3 regions of the Ruminococcus sp. AF17-12 genome follow, and region 1 is predicted to be linked to each of the others. Evidence: predicted binding sites of a transcription regulator. Region 1 holds the regulator's gene; each other region holds the start of a gene.

Region 1 (5,750 bases):
GTTGTTGTTGCGGAAGAAAGCTCTTTCTTAGCCTTCTCAGCTGCCTCTTTCAGTCTCTGAAGAGCCATCTTATCGTTGCTTAAGTCTACGCCCTCTGTTCTCTTGAACTCGGAAAGCATGTAATCTGTGACCTTCTTATCAAAGTCATCTCCACCAAGACGGTTATTACCAGCTGTGGAAAGAACCTCGATAACGCCATCACCGATCTCGATCACAGATACATCGAATGTACCGCCACCAAGGTCGTATACCATGATCTTCTGCTCTTTCTCATTGTCAAGTCCATATGCAAGAGCTGCTGCTGTAGGCTCGTTGATGATACGTTTTACATCAAGACCTGCGATCTTACCTGCATCTTTGGTAGCCTGACGCTGAGCATCGTTGAAGTAAGCCGGAACTGTGATAACTGCCTCTGTTACTTTCTCACCAAGATATGCCTCTGCATCCTTTTTCAGTTTCTGAAGGATCATTGCGGAGATCTCCTGTGGAGAATATTTCTTGTCATCAATGGTTACACGGTAATCGGTACCCATCTCTCTTTTGATAGAGGAGATTGTTCTGTCTGCATTTGTAACTGCCTGACGTTTTGCAGGCTCACCTACCAGACGCTCTCCTGTCTTTGTGAAAGCCACAACGGACGGTGTTGTTCTTGCGCCTTCTGTATTTGCGATAACTGTTGGCTGTCCACCTTCCATTACGGCTACACAGCTGTTTGTTGTACCTAAGTCAATACCAATAATCTTTCCCATGATTTTTTCCTCCTGTTTTAGTCTGTATCTGTTAAAATAAAGTTTGTTGTCAGTTAGTTCGCAACCTTTACCATACTGTGACGTACTACGAAATCCTTGTAGGTGTAACCCTTCTGGAACTCTTCCACCACGATGTTCTCTCCAACCTCTTCATCTTCCACATGCATCACTGCATTATGGAAATCCGGGTTGAATTCCTTTCCCACTGCTTCGATTGGCTTCACACCAAGCTCATCCAGTGTTGTGGTAAGCTGCTTGTAGATCATTTTCATTCCATCTGCAAAAGCATCGCCTTCCTGTGCCTGTGCAAGACCTCTTTCGAAGTTATCCACAACCGGCAGGATCTTTTCAACGATCTCTTTCGCTCCGATGATGTACATGCTGGATTTTTCTTTTTCCGTTCTTTTACGGAAATTATCAAATTCAGCCATGGTACGCTTCAGGCGATCGGTAAGTTCCTCCACCTTCTGCTCAGATTTATCTTTTTTCTTCTTTCCGAAGAAGGAAGTTTTTGATTTTTCTTCTTTTTTATCCTCTGAGGCAGCTTCTTCGCCTGGAGTATTGTTTTCTTCCTCCGGCAGATCTTCTCCCTCCGGTGTCAGGCTTTTTTCTTCCTGATCTCCGTCAGTTACGGGGATTTCCTTCTCCGCTTCCTGCTCTTCGGATGTTTTCTTTGTTTCCTCCGACACTTTTTTTCTACCGCCTTTCTAAGTTTTCTTCTTTTTCAAAACGTCATCCAGATGATTCTTAAGCTCTTTCAGACTGTCCACTACATTCTCATAATCCATTCGTTTGGGACCGATGATCCCGATGGTTCCGTACATTCCGTCTCCCAGTTCATATCTGGCAGTTACAATGCTGCAGTCCTTCATGGTCTGAATCGGCATCTCATCACCGATATAAACCTGGATTCCTGTATTCTCTCCATCTGACATCTGTTCTTTTACAAGATCGGCAAGTTCATGCTTCTCCTCAAATGCGGAGATCAGCTCCGTTGCCTTTTCTTTATCGGCAAGCTCCGGATACTTGAAGATGTTGGTTGCACCTGAAGTATAGATCTCCATATCTTCCTCTTCCACATGAATGGTGGCTGCCACTGCATCCAGAACTGTTGCCACCACACCACTGTGGCTGCCTGCCTGTTCCTTCAGTCTGGCGATCATCCCAAGGTTGATATCCTGGATCGGGATCCCATTGAGATTGGTGTTAAGAAGAAGATTCAGTTTCAGGATCGTCTGGTCGTCCATTTCCTCGTCCAGATTGATGATCTGGTTCCGGACTGTGTTGTTGTCACTGACAACCACTGCCACAAGCTGAAGCTCGCTCATTCTCGACAGCTGGATGAACTTGATCTTGTTGCCGCTGTACTGCGGAACGGAAACCATGGTAGCATAATTGGTATTGGAAGCAAGAACCTTTGCAACCTTCTTAAGCACCTTATCCATCTTATCTGTCTTCTCAATGATCAGATCTCGCAGCTCTGCAACCTCTGCTTCCTTCTCCTTCATCAGCTCATTGACGTAAAGTCTGTAGCCCTTATCTGAAGGAATCCTTCCTGCTGAGGTATGAGGCTGGACGATATAGCCCATATCTGTCAGGTCTGACATTTCATTTCGGATCGTTGCGGAACTGACATTGAGATCCGCATACTTGGAAATGGTCCTGGAACCAACCGGTTCTCCGGTCTCCATATAGGTCTTGATGATTGCTTTTAAGATTTTTTGCTTGCGCTCATTCAACACCTCTTCCATGAAGCCATCTCCTTTCCTTTTTATTCTTCCTGACGGATGTTGATTCTTTTTTTATATCTGTTAGCACTCATTTTAGTGGAGTGCTAACATCTACAGTCTTTAAGATATCACCATGTAAAATATTTGTCAATATGTTTTGAAAAAAAGTTCTTATTTTTTCGCAGCAAAAAAAGCATCAGTACGATGCTTTTTTGTAATACTGGTCTATGCAGTTCTGTGCCCCGGCAAAAAATTCCGCTTCTGTTTTCTGTCCCAGCACATATTTCTGAAATTCCGTTCCCATGGACGAAACAGCTTCTATGGAATCGGCACACAGTGGTCTTGCCTTCAGCTTATAATCTTTCAGATATTGCCGGATCATTTCAATGCCATCCAGATCAAAATTCTTATCCTCGATCACATCCAGTCTTGCCGGACACATTTTTGTCAGCTGTCCGTAATTTTTGCTGGCCTCATATCCGGACACATACTGAAGGAACTTCAGAGCTGCTTCTTTATGATCAGAATTTTTATTCAGTACATACTGCCAGGTTGCGATATTGGTCACCTTCTCGTCAAATTCCGGAAATGGTGCCATATGGATCTTATCTTTTCCATACACGCCTGCATTCTGAAAAGTACTCAACACACCGGTATACATAAACATACATCCATACTGGCCGTTTATAAATTTTTCATTCAGCTGGTCATGCTGGTCGATCAGATTCTCCTCTGATATCATCCCTGTATCCAGCATTCGCTTCATATATTCTGCCGCTTCTCTTGTTTTCGGATCCGTCCAGTCTGTATAATCTCCTCCGAAAAAATCGACATACTCGCTGATACTATTATATATGTAAGAAATCTCCCATGCATCCCCATATGCATATTTTCCCGTATTCTGAAGCTTTTTTTGAAGGATCTCAAGATCACTGAGACAGGAGAGTCTGTCCAGACCAGCCTGATCCAGCAATTCCTGGTTCACCCAGAATGCCATGATATCCATCCTGAACGGTACCGAAAAAATATGTCCGTCTGACATGCATATTTCTTTCAGGTATTCCTGCAGAAAATTCGCCGCTGTCTCCTCTGTCATAACCGTATCTTCCAACGGAAGAAGAAATCCCTTATGTTTAAATTCGGATATCATCTCATCATTTACTGTGATCAGATCAACAGAATCATCTCCTGATGTCAGAAGAGTTGCTATTTTGGCCTGGCGATTGTCCGCATTGGCCGGACATTTTTCAATATGGATCTTTATTCCAAGATCTTTTTCCGCCTGGCTGATAAAAGAATCAAAGCCTTCTGTGCCTGCATCCACATGAAGGATCGTCAGTTCCTGTCTGTTCTCCGGCACAATATCAGATGCAGCCTCCTTCTTCTGGACTCCACATCCTGTCACTGCCAGAGCCAGGGCAAATACCCCGCAAAATACCTGTTTTTTCAATCTCTACCACCCTTTTTATCTGGGCCATCTATCCTCTTTTGACATCAACGGCTGGAACGGTGCATGAGGAAGTGTCTGATACCAGTACGCTACACTTGCCACATCATCCTGTCGTTCAAACAGGCCACGGTATCCGACGCCTATCTGCTGAATCGTAACGCGAAGATCCTCTTCAAAGCAGATTGGATCCTGTAAATGCCATCTGTAAAAGCCTCTCATTGGCGGGCAGTCATCATTATGATAAAAATTGTGGATCAGTTCGTCATGAGCAGAATAATACGGATATCCCAGATACGGTGTGTTATAATTCTGTTCCACGGTTTTTCCATCCACCTGTTTGGCAAAGCTCCAGGAACCTCCAAAGTAATCTTCCGTTCCTGTTCCGCAGATGGTCGGATACTCCTCATCTCCGTCAATATAAAACTTCATTTCTCCCTCGCCCCACCAGTAACGTTCCAGTGTGGTAAGTGCCATGTAGGTTCCTATATAATGGCCTTTTCCTTTTACTCCATCCAAAATTGTATAATCTTTTGTTTTTTCTGTCAACCGTTCCCTTCTCCACTGCGCATGGAAATAAGCAATATCGTCCGGAAGCTCATCATAGAGACAGTAATCTACCTGATAAAAGAAAGCCGGGATTTTATTTGCATGCTGGTTTTCCAGTGTGATCTTTGCTTTCTTCTTAAACGGCATCGGGAAATAGCAGTTAAAGCCCCTGTTTGGAACAACAGCCACCGGAACAGAATTTACAAAACATTCTCTTCCGAATCCGCAGCAGAAGAAATCACCCAGAGGACTTTCCACGGAAGGAGTTTCCTCGTCATCCCAGTACATACGGATCACAAGATCCCTCAGTACAAAGCAATCTGCCTCTGTAGTCTTGTTGTCGACGGTGATCCAAATATGATTGATCTGTCCCGGTCCTTCCATTTCTGCCAGAGTTACCACAGCTCCCGGCTCAATATCCTTAAGACACGGGCTTCCTTTTCTGGACGGTCCGAGATGACTTGCAGCCATACCGCCTCTGCCTTTTTCTCCATGAGGATTTTCTGCGTTGATCGCACGGCTTTTTCCATGCTTTGCAAGTGCGATTCCTCCCAGTCCGCCTGTAAATGCCTGATACATATCTGTTTTCTCCTCTCTTTTGGAAATTAAAAATATTTACGCTTTTACTCCACCTGCCATGATACCATCCATGATCTGTTTCTCAAAAACAGCTACAAAGATAATGATCGGAAGAAGGATGATCCATCCCATGGCGCTGACAAGATCCCACGGAACTCCATACATGTTGTCACGTAACGGAAGCTGTACGATGGAAACAGAAAGTACCTGAATACCATTTGAATAAAACAACGGTGTGAAAAAGTTATTCAGACAGGTAATAAAGTTGATGATGCAAACCGTAGCGATCGCCGGCTTCATCAGCGGCAGAACGATCGTAAACAGTCTCTGTGAAAAAGATGCGCCGTCAATAGCAGCTGCCTCCTCCAGTGAGATCGGGATCTCACCGACAAAGTTTCTGAGGATCAGAACCGTAAACGGTATAACGGTACTGATATAAAGAAGGATAAGTCCCGGATATGTATCATACAGCTTTACCTTCTGCATAAACTCATACAGCGGGCGGGCTGTAACAACCTCAGGGATCAGCATGGTAGCCAGAACAAATGCAAATGCAACAGAAACTCCCTTTGAGTTAAATCTTGAAAAGCCATAAGCTGCCATTGCACACAGCACGGTGCTGATCACAAGAGTAAGACCGACGATCAGTACGGTGTTTCCAATCTTTGAAAGCAGTCCGACATTCTGTAGCAGAAA
Region 2 (5,750 bases), on a different contig from region 1:
TCAGTGCAAAGCAGAGAACAGAGACAATAAACAGTGTCAGAATACACTGTATCAGACGGTTTACGATCTTCTTCAAAATGTACCTCCTTTATTTTCCCCGAAAACAGGAAATCGGCTGGCGCAAAAACGCGTCAGCCTCTTTCTGTTTCCGGTATTCATCCGCTATAAAATTATTTATTTCTCCAATGTGTAGATCTTGGAATAATCATAATAAATAGTTTTTAACAGACATTCATCAAAGCCTCCGAAATCTTTACTTACCGCATAGAAACCATTGGAATAAGCGATCGGATAGATATACATGTTATCATTGATCGTATTCTGGATCTCCTTATAAATCTCGCCACGTTTTGTCTCATCTGCAGTGCTGTTGCCCTCTTCCCACAATGCATCCAGATCTGTATCCTTGATCCTGGAATAGTTGGAACGGCTGACGGAAGAACTCATGTCTGCATAAAGGCTCGGCTCTTCTCCCAGAGTGTAGAAGCTCAGTACCAGATCATAATCTGTGCACTCAGGATCCTTTGTCTTATTCTTGAAGGTAGACTCATCTGTAGGAAGAAGATTGATGGTGATTCCTACATTGGCAAGGGCAGACTGTACATACAGAGCCTCACTCTCCATTGTCTTATCTGTGGAGATATACATCAGGTTCAGAGAAAGACTTGTCTTTCCTGCTTCGGAAAGGAGCTCCTGTGCTTTAGCCGGATCATTGTCGTAGGTATTGTCCGGTTTTGTATAGTAGAGTGTATCCGGTGTAAAAATAGAATCTGCAGGCTCTGCATAATCCTCGGAAAGGAAAGCAAACTGACAGAACTCCTCTTTATTCAGTGCGTATGCGATCGCCTGACGTACCTTTACATCCTGAAGATCTTCGTTCAGCTCATTCATGAACATGGCGTTGACACGTCCGGAATTATAGGTATTGATGTTTACGTTATCGTAAGCACTGACGGTATCGTAATCATCTGCGCTGATCAGACGTGCATCCAGATCTCCGCTTGCAAGTGCCGCATTGGCGGAGCTGGAATCCTTTACGATCTTGAAGGTGATGGAATCCAGATTTACATCATCAAAATAGTCATCGAATTTTGTTACTTTATAATACTCTCCGGATTTGTATTCCTCGAACTTAAAAGGACCACTTCCCACCGGTTCATTGTTGAGATCACTTTCTCCGATATTCTCCACGCCGTCATAAATATGCTTCGGAATACAGTAAACCTGGCTCAGTCCACCAAGAAATCCTGCGGAAGATGATCCAAGGGAAATCTTGACTGTAAGGTCATCAACCTTCTCTGCCTCTACTGCCTTGTCATTAACGTATCCGTAAGAAGAATACGGAACATTCTGCTTCTCATCTACCAGCACCTGCATGGTGAATACCACATCATCGGCTGTGATCGGCTGACCGTCATGCCATTTCAGTCCGTCTTTGAGCTTCAGTGTGAATTCGCTGGCATCATCATTGGCTGTTACACTTTCGCAAAGTCCGTTTCCGTAATACATCTCTCCGTTCACGATCTCAAAAAACGGGCTGTACAGTGCCTGCATCATATCGAAGCTTGTCTGATCCACAACATAAAGCGGATTGATGTTCTGCGGATCTGCTGTTTCTGCAATGGTAATATTTCCGCCTTCCGCCTTGGTTCCTTCTGTTTCTGCTGCAAAAGCAGTCATTCCTGACATAACAGTTGTTCCTGCCACTGCAGCTACCAGAAGCGCTGCCAGTACTTTTTTTCTCATTTCCTGTTCCTCCTGTGTTTCAGTGAGTATACCTCTTTTCCCACCAGTTTAATATGATATAAGCAAGATAATACTATACCATATTACCTTTGTCAAGCTGTCCCTGGCTCTTCAGAGATTTTTTTACTGCATTTCGTTAAAGCTTGTATTTATTCTACATACAGATCACACAGGCGTCAAGATAAATTTTCTGTATCTTGCCTCTGATCTATATATATTTCCTTAATTCGTCATATTTTTGATCCAGTGTCCGTAATTGCACTTCAAAAATGCAGGCACGCATTTAAAGATCTGATCTGCATTCAGGCAGCATACCACCACTGCCGGAGATGCCTTGACCACAAATGCCATAAACATGGACAGAGGGATCACGATCCCCCAGGTACTGATCAGGTCCACCTTCATGGAATAAGCGATGCTTCCGCTTCCCCGGATGATACCACCGTTTGTCGGCATCTGATAGGACATTCCTACCATTACTACACTTAAGTCATTACCGAAAGCCCGAAGGCAACCCCTGCAATTTCCACACAGCGCAGTGTAGCAAGCAGGATCTGCGTCACCGCAAAGAAAAAGTAAGTAAACCGGATGATCGCCAGATAGGAAAGACCGGCTTCGATAATCGCCTGATCTGTTGTAAAAAGCCCCAGCAGCTGTGTTGGAAAAAGACTGGCCAGGATAAACAGCACAAGGGCAATAAAAAAGCCTGTGCTCATGGCCCAGGCACCGATCTTCCTTACCGGCTCTGTCTCTTTCTTTCCCCAGTACTGACTTCCGAATATGACAAGTCCGTCTCCCAGCGCCATAAGCAGCTGCTGAAAGACGAACTGTACCTGGTTTACGGTGGTCACACCGGATAATGCAGTTTCGCTAAAGGCTCCAAGCATAATGTTGTCCGCAAGATTGACACTTAAGGTCACTACATTCTGCAGCACCAGCATGGAGCATAATTTCAGAAAATTACGATAAAAACTCTTCATCAGTCTTTTACGATGGCAATGATATCATCTGCGTTGATCACCAGATATTTCTCACCCTCATATTTGATCTCGGTTCCTGTGTATTTTCCGTAGATCACACGGTCGCCCGGCTTTACCTGTACCGGTACTTCTTTACCGTCTACGACCTTACCGCCACCTACTGCGATAACCTCTGCCTGCTGGGTTTTCTCCTTGGAGCTGTCCGGAAGTACGATGCCGGATGCGGTTTTGTCTTCTGTCTCAAAATATTTTACGATAACTCTGTCTGCAACTGGTTTTAATGCCATATTCATTTCCTTCTTTCTGTGATTATTAGCACTCTTGAGCTTCGAGTGCTACTCTTTTTTTATCATACTACATATCCGAAAATTGTCAAGATATTTGCAGATATGTAGTATGATATTATTTATGATAGGGCTCTCCGCTGATGATACGATAGCTGCGGTAGATCTGTTCCAGAAGGATCACACGCATCAGCTGATGAGGAAATGTCATCTTCGAAAAGCTTAAAGCATAGTCTGATCTCTTCAGTACTTCTTTTCCAAGACCGATAGAGCCGCCGATCACAAACTGGATATGGCTGGTCCCACGTATTCCCAGCTCGTTGATCTTCCGTGCGAAGTTCTCAGAGGTCAGCTGTTCGCCTCCGATCTCCAGAGTGATCACAAACGCATCATCCCGGATATATTTAAGAAGACGCTCCCCTTCCTTGTTCCGAATGGCATCTTCTACTGTTTCGCTGGCATTATCCGGTGTTTTTTCGTCGGACACTTCTATGATCTCCAGCTTGCAGTAACGCCCAAGGCGCTTGGAATACTCCGCAATGGCATCCCGCAGATATTTTTCCTTGATCTTCCCTACTGTCAGGATACTTATTTTCATCCGCCGTTCTCCTCCAGATAATTCTCAAATTCTTCTGCTGACATCAAAACCTTCCTTGGCTTGGTTCCTTCCTCCGGACCTACCACTCCTGCGTCACAAAGCTGATCCATGATCCTTGCCGCACGGTTAAATCCGATTTTGAACATACGCTGGAGCATACCGATGGAGGCCTTTTCCTTCTCAATGATAAATTTACCGGCTTCTGTAAAATAGACATCTCTGTCACCGCCGCCGGCTCCTCCCGGGACACCGGCTGTATTGACCTGCTTCTCGATGGAGGTATCATAAACAGCACCCTGGTTTTTGTCAGAAACATATTCTACGACTGCACTGACCTCCTCATCTGAAACAAAAGCACCCTGCAGTCTGGCCGGCTTCTGATACCCCTGAGGATAAAACAGCATATCGCCCTTGCCAAGAAGCTTCTCGGCACCGTTCATATCCAGAATCGTCCTGGAATCCACGCCGGAGGATACGGAAAATGCGATCCTGGACGGCATATTGGCCTTGATCAGACCTGTGATGACATTGACCGATGGCCTCTGGGTAGCAATGATCAGATGGATACCAGCTGCACGTGCCAGCTGGGCCAGACGGCAGATCGCATCCTCAACTTCTCCCGGCGCAACCATCATAAGATCCGCAAGCTCGTCCACGATGATCACGATCTGCGGCATCTTCTCAGGTGCCTTTTCTCCCTCCGGGACCCGCATATTGGCAACCTTTTTGTTATATTCTCCAAGATTACGTACCCCATATTCCGCAAAGGCATTGTAACGGCTGGTCATCTCGGAAACAGCCCAGTTCAGCGCACCGGCCGCTTTCTTCGGATCTGTGACCACCGGAATGAACAGGTGCGGGATCCCGTTATATACACTGAGCTCCACCACCTTCGGATCGATCATGATCAGACGCACCTCATCCGGTGTAGCCTTATAAAGGATGCTGACGATCAGCGTATTGATGCAGACGGATTTTCCGGAGCCGGTTGCTCCGGCGATAAGAAGATGCGGCATCTTGGCAATATCTGCCACTACCGGTTTTCCGGCAATATCCTTACCTGCTGCAAAGGACAACTTGGATTTTGCATTTTTAAACTCCTCTGACTGAAGAAGATCCCTCAGCATGACCGGGCTGTTCTCCTTGTTCGGAACCTCGATCCCCACGGCTGCCTTTCCCGGTATCGGTGCTTCGATGCGGATATCCGGTGTAGCAAGATTCAGCTTGATATCATCGGAAAGACCAACGATCTTGCTGACCTTCACACCCATTTCCGGCTGCAGCTCATAGCGGGTAACGGTAGGTCCGCAGCTCACATTGGTAACGGTTACATTGACGCCGAAATTATGCAGGGTTTCCTGAAGCTTCTGTGCTGTTTTGCGCAGATGTGCATCGGAATCTCCCTGAGATCTGCCATCTCCGCGCTTCAGAAGCTTCAGCGGCGGATACTGATATGGTTTCTTCTCCGGAGCTTCTCCCTGGCTGATCTCATGCTGGATATTTCTGATCCCATGCTCGATCTCTGTCTGAGATGACTTCGGGTTTCTGGAGGGCTGATGGGATGCCTTCTGTTCAGCTTCCGGCTGAGGATCCTCCTTTATCTCAGCGGGAACGGCTGCCTTTCCTGTTTCCCGGGAAGCTTTTGCTGCTGTCTCAGTTTTTGACGGCAGGATCTGCTGCATCTCGGGAATATCTACATCCTCATAGCCGGCATAAGCATCCTCCTCTTCGGCTTCCTGCATTTCTCTTTCGAAATCCGGCTCCTCCGACTCTTCCCGGGCCGGCTGGGACTGTGAACGGTGGATCTGGAATTCCAGCGGCTGAGCATGCTCCTCCGGTTTCTCATCAAGCCCTGGATCCTCTTCTGTCAGATCTGTATCTGCCGGAAGTACAGCCTTTTGTTCATCAAGGAAAGAAGGAAGATTAAATTCTCCTTCCCGGTTCGCCTTCACCGCAGCCTGTCTTTCTTTCTGCGATCTTCTTGTTTTTTTCTTTTGTTTTTTTGAGATATTTTCCGGATCTTTCTCTGTAAGGGCAAGTTCTTCTTCCTCCAGCTCTTCTTCCAGCCGGCGGATCTTCTCCGCTCTTTTTTCCGCACGGATCTTTCTGCGAAGCTCCTTCTGCTTTTCTCTGTCCGGCTGT
Region 3 (5,750 bases), on a different contig from region 1:
CTTGATGAATCTGCCTGTTGTCTTAAGCTTCTCAATATTCTCTGCTCCACAGTAACCCATACCGGATCTTAAACCACCGATCAGCTGGAATACGGTATCCTCAACATGTCCTTTATACGCAACACGACCCTCAACACCCTCCGGCACAAGCTTCTTTGCATTCTCCTGGAAATAACGATCCTTGCTGCCATTCTCCATAGCTGCGATAGATCCCATTCCACGATACACTTTATATTTTCTTCCCTGATAAAGTTCGAATGTTCCCGGGCTCTCATCGCATCCTGCGAACATGCTTCCCATCATGCAGACATTGGCACCTGCTGCGATGGCCTTGGTGATATCTCCGGAATATTTGATACCGCCGTCTGCAATGATCGGGATTCCGTAGCTGTTAGCCACTTCATAACAATCCATAACTGCAGTAACCTGCGGAACACCAATACCTGCAACAACACGTGTTGTACAGATAGATCCCGGTCCGATACCAACTTTAACTGCATCTACTCCAGCCTCGATCAGAGCCTTGGTAGCTTCGCCTGTTGCAACATTACCTGCGATTACCTGAAGCTCCGGATATGTTGCCTTGATTTCGCGGACTGCTTTTAAAATGTTTTCTGAATGACCATGTGCAGAATCAATTATGATCACATCTACATTAGCCTTCACAAGCGCATCAACACGTGCAAGCACATTTGCTGTGATGCCAACCGCAGCACCACAGAGAAGTCTTCCCTGTGCATCCTTGGCTGCAAGCGGATACTTGATCTGTTTCTCGATATCCTTGATGGTAATGAGTCCTTTTAAATTAAAGTCATCATCTACAATGGGTAATTTCTCCTTACGGGATTTCGCAAGGATCTTCTTGGCATCCTCAAGTGTGATTCCTTCCTTAGCTGTGATCAGTCCTTCTGAAGTCATGCACTCCTTGATCTTTCTGCTGAAATCTGTCTCAAATTTAAGATCACGGTTTGTGATAATACCTACCAGTTTTCTGCCTTCTGTGATCGGAACACCGGAAATACGGTATTTCGCCATCAGATCATTGGCATCCTTCAGTGTATGCTCTGCTGAAAGATAAAATGGATCGGTGATAACACCGTTCTCAGAACGTTTAACTTTGTCAACCTCTTCTGCCTGTGCCTCAATGGACATATTCTTGTGAATGATACCGATACCACCCTGTCTGGCCATAGCAATTGCCATTCTGTGCTCTGTAACTGTGTCCATTCCCGCACTCATCATGGGGATATTCAGCTTTACTTTCTTGGTTAAATACGTTGAAACATCAACCTGATTCGGAATTACTTTAGAATAAGCCGGAACCAGCAGGACATCATCAAACGTAATGCCTTCACCAATAATAGTACCCATTGCATTTCCTCCCTTTGTGTAAGATATTTTAAATTTGTGAACTAGTGTAACAAAAAACAAGATTCATGTCAATCCAAAAAAACTTTACTCGGTGCAGAATTTTTCATGGTATTGGCAAGTTCATCATCCAGCTCCAGGATCACCTTGCAGGTTTCTCCGCTGTCTCTTACGATCATGGCATAGCGCTTATGATCCTCAATACCTGAGGAAAAGTCTATGGTTTTCATCTTCTGATTTCCGTTGTAATAATCCATTCTGTGGGATTTCAGAGGTGCCACAAGATCAGCCTCCGCAAGCTGAAGTGATTTTACTCTTTTCCTCTTTGACTTGGACATGATCATATCAATATCCAGTTCCCCGTTAACAAACAGATATTCATATTCCAGGTCTGTTTTCGGAATTACAAAATAGCATGCAACACCAAGAGCGATAGCCGGAACCAGAAGAAGTGCATTCAGCACCAGACCTCCCAGAACCATGATCACGGTCAGTGCAATAAGACCGTATTTTATAGCAAGATCCTTCCCTGTCTGTTTCTTCTTTACCAGAAGTTCTGAATATAAGTCACTCATTTGCTTCTTCCTTTCGTAATTTACTGATTTCTTTTGATTATAACACAAAAAGAGAGCCGCGTCCATGACGCAGGCCCTCTCATTTTGTAAATTATTTACCTGCCTGCTTGAAATTACATCATTCCCATTCCCGGGTTTGGTGCCGGAGCAGGAGTATCCTCTTTGATCGTAGAAACTACAGCCTCTGTTGTAAGAAGTGTAGATGCAACACTTGTTGCGTTCTGAAGTGCACTTCTTGTAACCTTTGCAGGATCAAGGATTCCATTTTCAACCATGTTTACATATTTCTCATTCAGAGCATCAAAGCCTGTACCTACCTCAGACTCTCTTACCTTGTTGATGATAACAGCGCCTTCCAGTCCTGCGTTTGCAGCAATGTGGAACAACGGAGCCTCAAGGGCTTTCAGGATCACATAAGCACCTGTCTTCTCATCTCCCTCAAGTGTTGCTGCAAGTTTTGCAACCTCTTTGGAAGCATGGATGTAAGCAGATCCGCCGCCTGCGATGATACCTTCCTCAACAGCTGCTCTTGTTGCTGCAAGAGCATCCTCAAGACGAAGCTTTGCTTCCTTCATCTCTGTCTCAGTAGCAGCACCTACACGGATAACAGCTACGCCGCCTGCCAGTTTTGCAAGTCTTTCCTGAAGTTTTTCTTTATCAAACTCGGATTTTGTCTCCTCGATCTGCGCACGGATCTGAGCAACACGTTTTGCGATGGCATCTTTATCGCCAAGGCCGTCAACGATAACTGTATTCTCTTTTGCAACCTTAACGGATTTTGCACGTCCGAGCTGCTCCATTTTAGCTTCCTTCAGATCAAGACCGAGCTCGTCAGAGATCACCTGTCCGCCTGTCAGGATCGCGATATCCTGAAGCATCTCTTTTCTTCTATCACCATAGCCAGGTGCTTTAACAGCTACTACCTGGAAGGTTCCTCTCAGTTTGTTAACGATCAGGGTTGTGAGAGCCTCACCCTCAACATCTTCTGCAATGATGAGAAGCTTTGCACCAGCCTGAACAACCTGCTCAAGAAGCGGAAGGATCTCCTGGATGTTGCTGATCTTCTTATCTGTGATCAGAATATACGGATCATCAAGAGTTGCCTCCATCTTCTCCATATCTGTAGACATGTATGCGGAAATATATCCACGGTCAAACTGCATACCTTCAACAAGGTCAAGCTCTGTATGCATGGTCTTGGACTCCTCAACAGTGATAACACCATCCTTGGAAACCTTCTCCATAGCGTCTGCAACCAGCTGTCCAACCTGCTCATCACTTGCAGAGATTGCGGCTACATTAGCGATCTGAGCTTTTCCGTTGATTGCCTGGCTCATGTTCTTGATTGCTTCTACTGCAACATCTGTTGCTTTTTTCATTCCTTTTCTGAGGATGATCGGGTTCGCTCCTGCTGCCAGGTTCTTCATTCCCTCATGTACCATTGCCTGTGCAAGCACGGTTGCTGTTGTAGTACCATCACCAGCTACATCGTTTGTCTTGGATGCAACCTCTTTGATGATCTGAGCACCCATATTCTCGAATCCGTCCTCAAGCTCGATCTCTTTTGCAATGGAAACACCATCGTTTGTGATAAGCGGAGCACCGAAAGATTTGTCAAGTACTACATTTCTTCCTTTCGGTCCAAGTGTTACTCTTACTGTATCTGCAAGTTTATTTACACCAGCTTCAAGTGCTGCTCTTGCTTCTGCGCCGTATTTGATCTCTTTTGCCATGATAAAATGACCTCCTATTTATATTGATATACGATAAGATGTTTATATTATTTAATGATTGCCAGGATATCTTCCTGCTTTACAATAATATAATCAGTTCCATCCATCTTTACTTCTGTTCCTGCATATTTGGAATAGATAACAGTATTTCCGACTTCTACTTCCATTTTTATTTCTTTTCCGTTTACAACTCCGCCAGGTCCAACTGCAATGACCTCTGCCTGCTGTGGTTTCTCCTGTGCCTGTCCCGGAAGCACGATTCCGGATGCTGTTGTCTCTTCTGCTTCAACCTGTTTTAATACTACTCTGTCGCCTAAAGGTACTAACTTCATGATCTATGTTCCTCCTTTATAAGTTCCATCTTCGTCTGCTAGCACTCACTTTATACGAGTGCTAATCACTATGGCTATATTAGTGAATTTCACATATTTTCGCAACCCTTTTAAGATATGGTTTTTCTATATTATTCTGATTTTATCTCTTTTATACTCTTGTTTTCTCTCGTTTTCTTAATTTCATTATTTATTTTGATTTTATGAAACAGACAAAAAAGAGACTCCCACGATAGCGGGAAGTCTCTTTTGTCACGTTCTTTATCTTATATCAAGCATCTGACAGTGCTGATCACATTATGCCTTCTTGCTTCTCTGTGCTTTTATCTCCTCAAGCTCATCAAAGATCACTTCATTAAGAACTTTAATGTAAGTTCCCTTCATACCGGATGAACGGGATTCGATCACACCTGCACTCTCGAATTTACGCAGTGCATTTACGATCACGGATCTGGTGATACCTACACGGTCAGCGATCTTGCTGGCAACCAGGATACCCTCATCCCCATCCAGCTCATCAAAAATATGGATGATCGCCTCAAGTTCTGAGAAGGACAGTGTACTGAATGCCGATTTAACGATCTGCTGTTTTCTGTCTTCTTCTGCGTTCTCGTCATGAACCGCACGCATCATTTCCAGGCCAACAACTGTTGTACCATACTCGCTGACGATAATATCCTCAATATCATAGGGATGATCATTGCGGTACATGAATAACGTTCCCAGTCTCTCACCTGCAATATCGATCGGATTCACGATTCCCTGATAATTTCCGGGTACATGCTCAAAGCCAAGTGTCTGGAGATTGACATTCTCCTTTGTGGAAAGAACACCAAGAAATCTCTCATTCAATAACGGGTCGATATGTCCGCCGATCTTGTCATCGATCAGCTCTGTGATCTCATCCACACCCGGGCAGATACTGACTCCCAGAACCTTACCTTTCTTACTGAGTACCAGGATATTGGAACTTAAGGTTTCCATGAGCACCTGGCAAATGTCGTTAAACACTACCTTGCTTGAGCTGCTGTTATGCAGAAGCTTATTGATTTTTCTAGTTTTATCTAGCAACTGAACGCTCATTTTTCCTCCTTTCACTTTCGTACCTTGAAAGAAATCGTTTTTCTAGTCTAATATTACACGTTATTCTGGAAATTTACAAGACATTTTTATATTTTTTTTATTTTTAACGGGATTTTCTGAAAATTAATAGAAAAGCATTTATTCAATCAATCTTCATCTTTTGGTTTTTGTTCCACATATCCGCAGGTTTCCTGGCTGCAAACCAGCTTATTTCCCTTTTCGAGCATATAATTACCACATTTCGGACATTTCTTTGCAGAAGGTTTCTGCCAGGACATAAAATCACATTCCGGATTATTCTCACATCCGTAATATTTTCTGCCTTTTTTCGTTTTTTTCATGACAATTTCGCCGCCGCACTTCGGACATGCAACACCGATCTTCTCATAATATGGTTTTGTATTACGGCAGTCCGGAAATCCGGGGCATGCAAGAAATCTTCCATGAGGACCGTACTTGATCACCATGTTGCGGCCACAGTTGTCGCAGATCACATCCGTAACCTCATCCTGTATATCAACTTTCTCAAGCTCTTTCTCAGCCTCATCCACATCATGCTTCAGATCCGGATAGAAGTTACGTACAACCGTTTTCCACTGTACGGTACCTGCTTCCACGCAGTCCAAAAGCCCCTCCATAGTTGCTGTAAAGTTTACATC

The links. The regulator HrcA, encoded in region 1, represses chaperone genes, less so after heat shock. The targets are predictions, from matches to a motif close to TGTTAGCACTCNNNNNNNNNGAGTGCTAACA.
Region 2: a site for HrcA is predicted at 3,037-3,067, ahead of groES (co-chaperone GroES). Genes of this name have one in related genera too.
Region 3: a site for HrcA is predicted at 4,045-4,075, ahead of groES (co-chaperone GroES). Genes of this name have one in related genera too.

Annotation. Positions count from the first base shown of each region.
Region 1 is NZ_QUGY01000007.1:14,390-20,139, forward strand. It holds gene dnaK (molecular chaperone DnaK) at 1-749, opposite strand, end outside; gene grpE (nucleotide exchange factor GrpE) at 803-1,351, opposite strand; gene hrcA (heat-inducible transcriptional repressor HrcA) at 1,457-2,500, opposite strand; gene DWW77_RS09125 (ABC transporter substrate-binding protein) at 2,676-3,929, opposite strand; gene DWW77_RS09130 (glycoside hydrolase family 172 protein) at 3,945-5,054, opposite strand; gene DWW77_RS09135 (carbohydrate ABC transporter permease) at 5,091-5,750, opposite strand, start outside.
Region 2 is NZ_QUGY01000011.1:84,304-90,053, reverse strand. It holds gene DWW77_RS12655 (ABC transporter permease) at 1-76, opposite strand, end outside; gene DWW77_RS12650 (ABC transporter substrate-binding protein) at 175-1,746, opposite strand; gene DWW77_RS18555 (hypothetical protein) at 1,969-2,214, opposite strand; gene DWW77_RS12645 (MATE family efflux transporter) at 2,232-2,726, opposite strand; gene groES (co-chaperone GroES) at 2,726-3,013, opposite strand; gene rlmH (23S rRNA (pseudouridine(1915)-N(3))-methyltransferase RlmH) at 3,129-3,608, opposite strand; gene DWW77_RS12630 (FtsK/SpoIIIE family DNA translocase) at 3,605-5,750, opposite strand, start outside.
Region 3 is NZ_QUGY01000016.1:34,114-39,863, forward strand. It holds gene guaB (IMP dehydrogenase) at 1-1,371, opposite strand, end outside; gene DWW77_RS15180 (DUF6106 family protein) at 1,440-1,943, opposite strand; gene groL (chaperonin GroEL) at 2,057-3,676, opposite strand; gene groES (co-chaperone GroES) at 3,724-4,008, opposite strand; gene codY (GTP-sensing pleiotropic transcriptional regulator CodY) at 4,306-5,091, opposite strand; gene topA (type I DNA topoisomerase) at 5,238-5,750, opposite strand, start outside.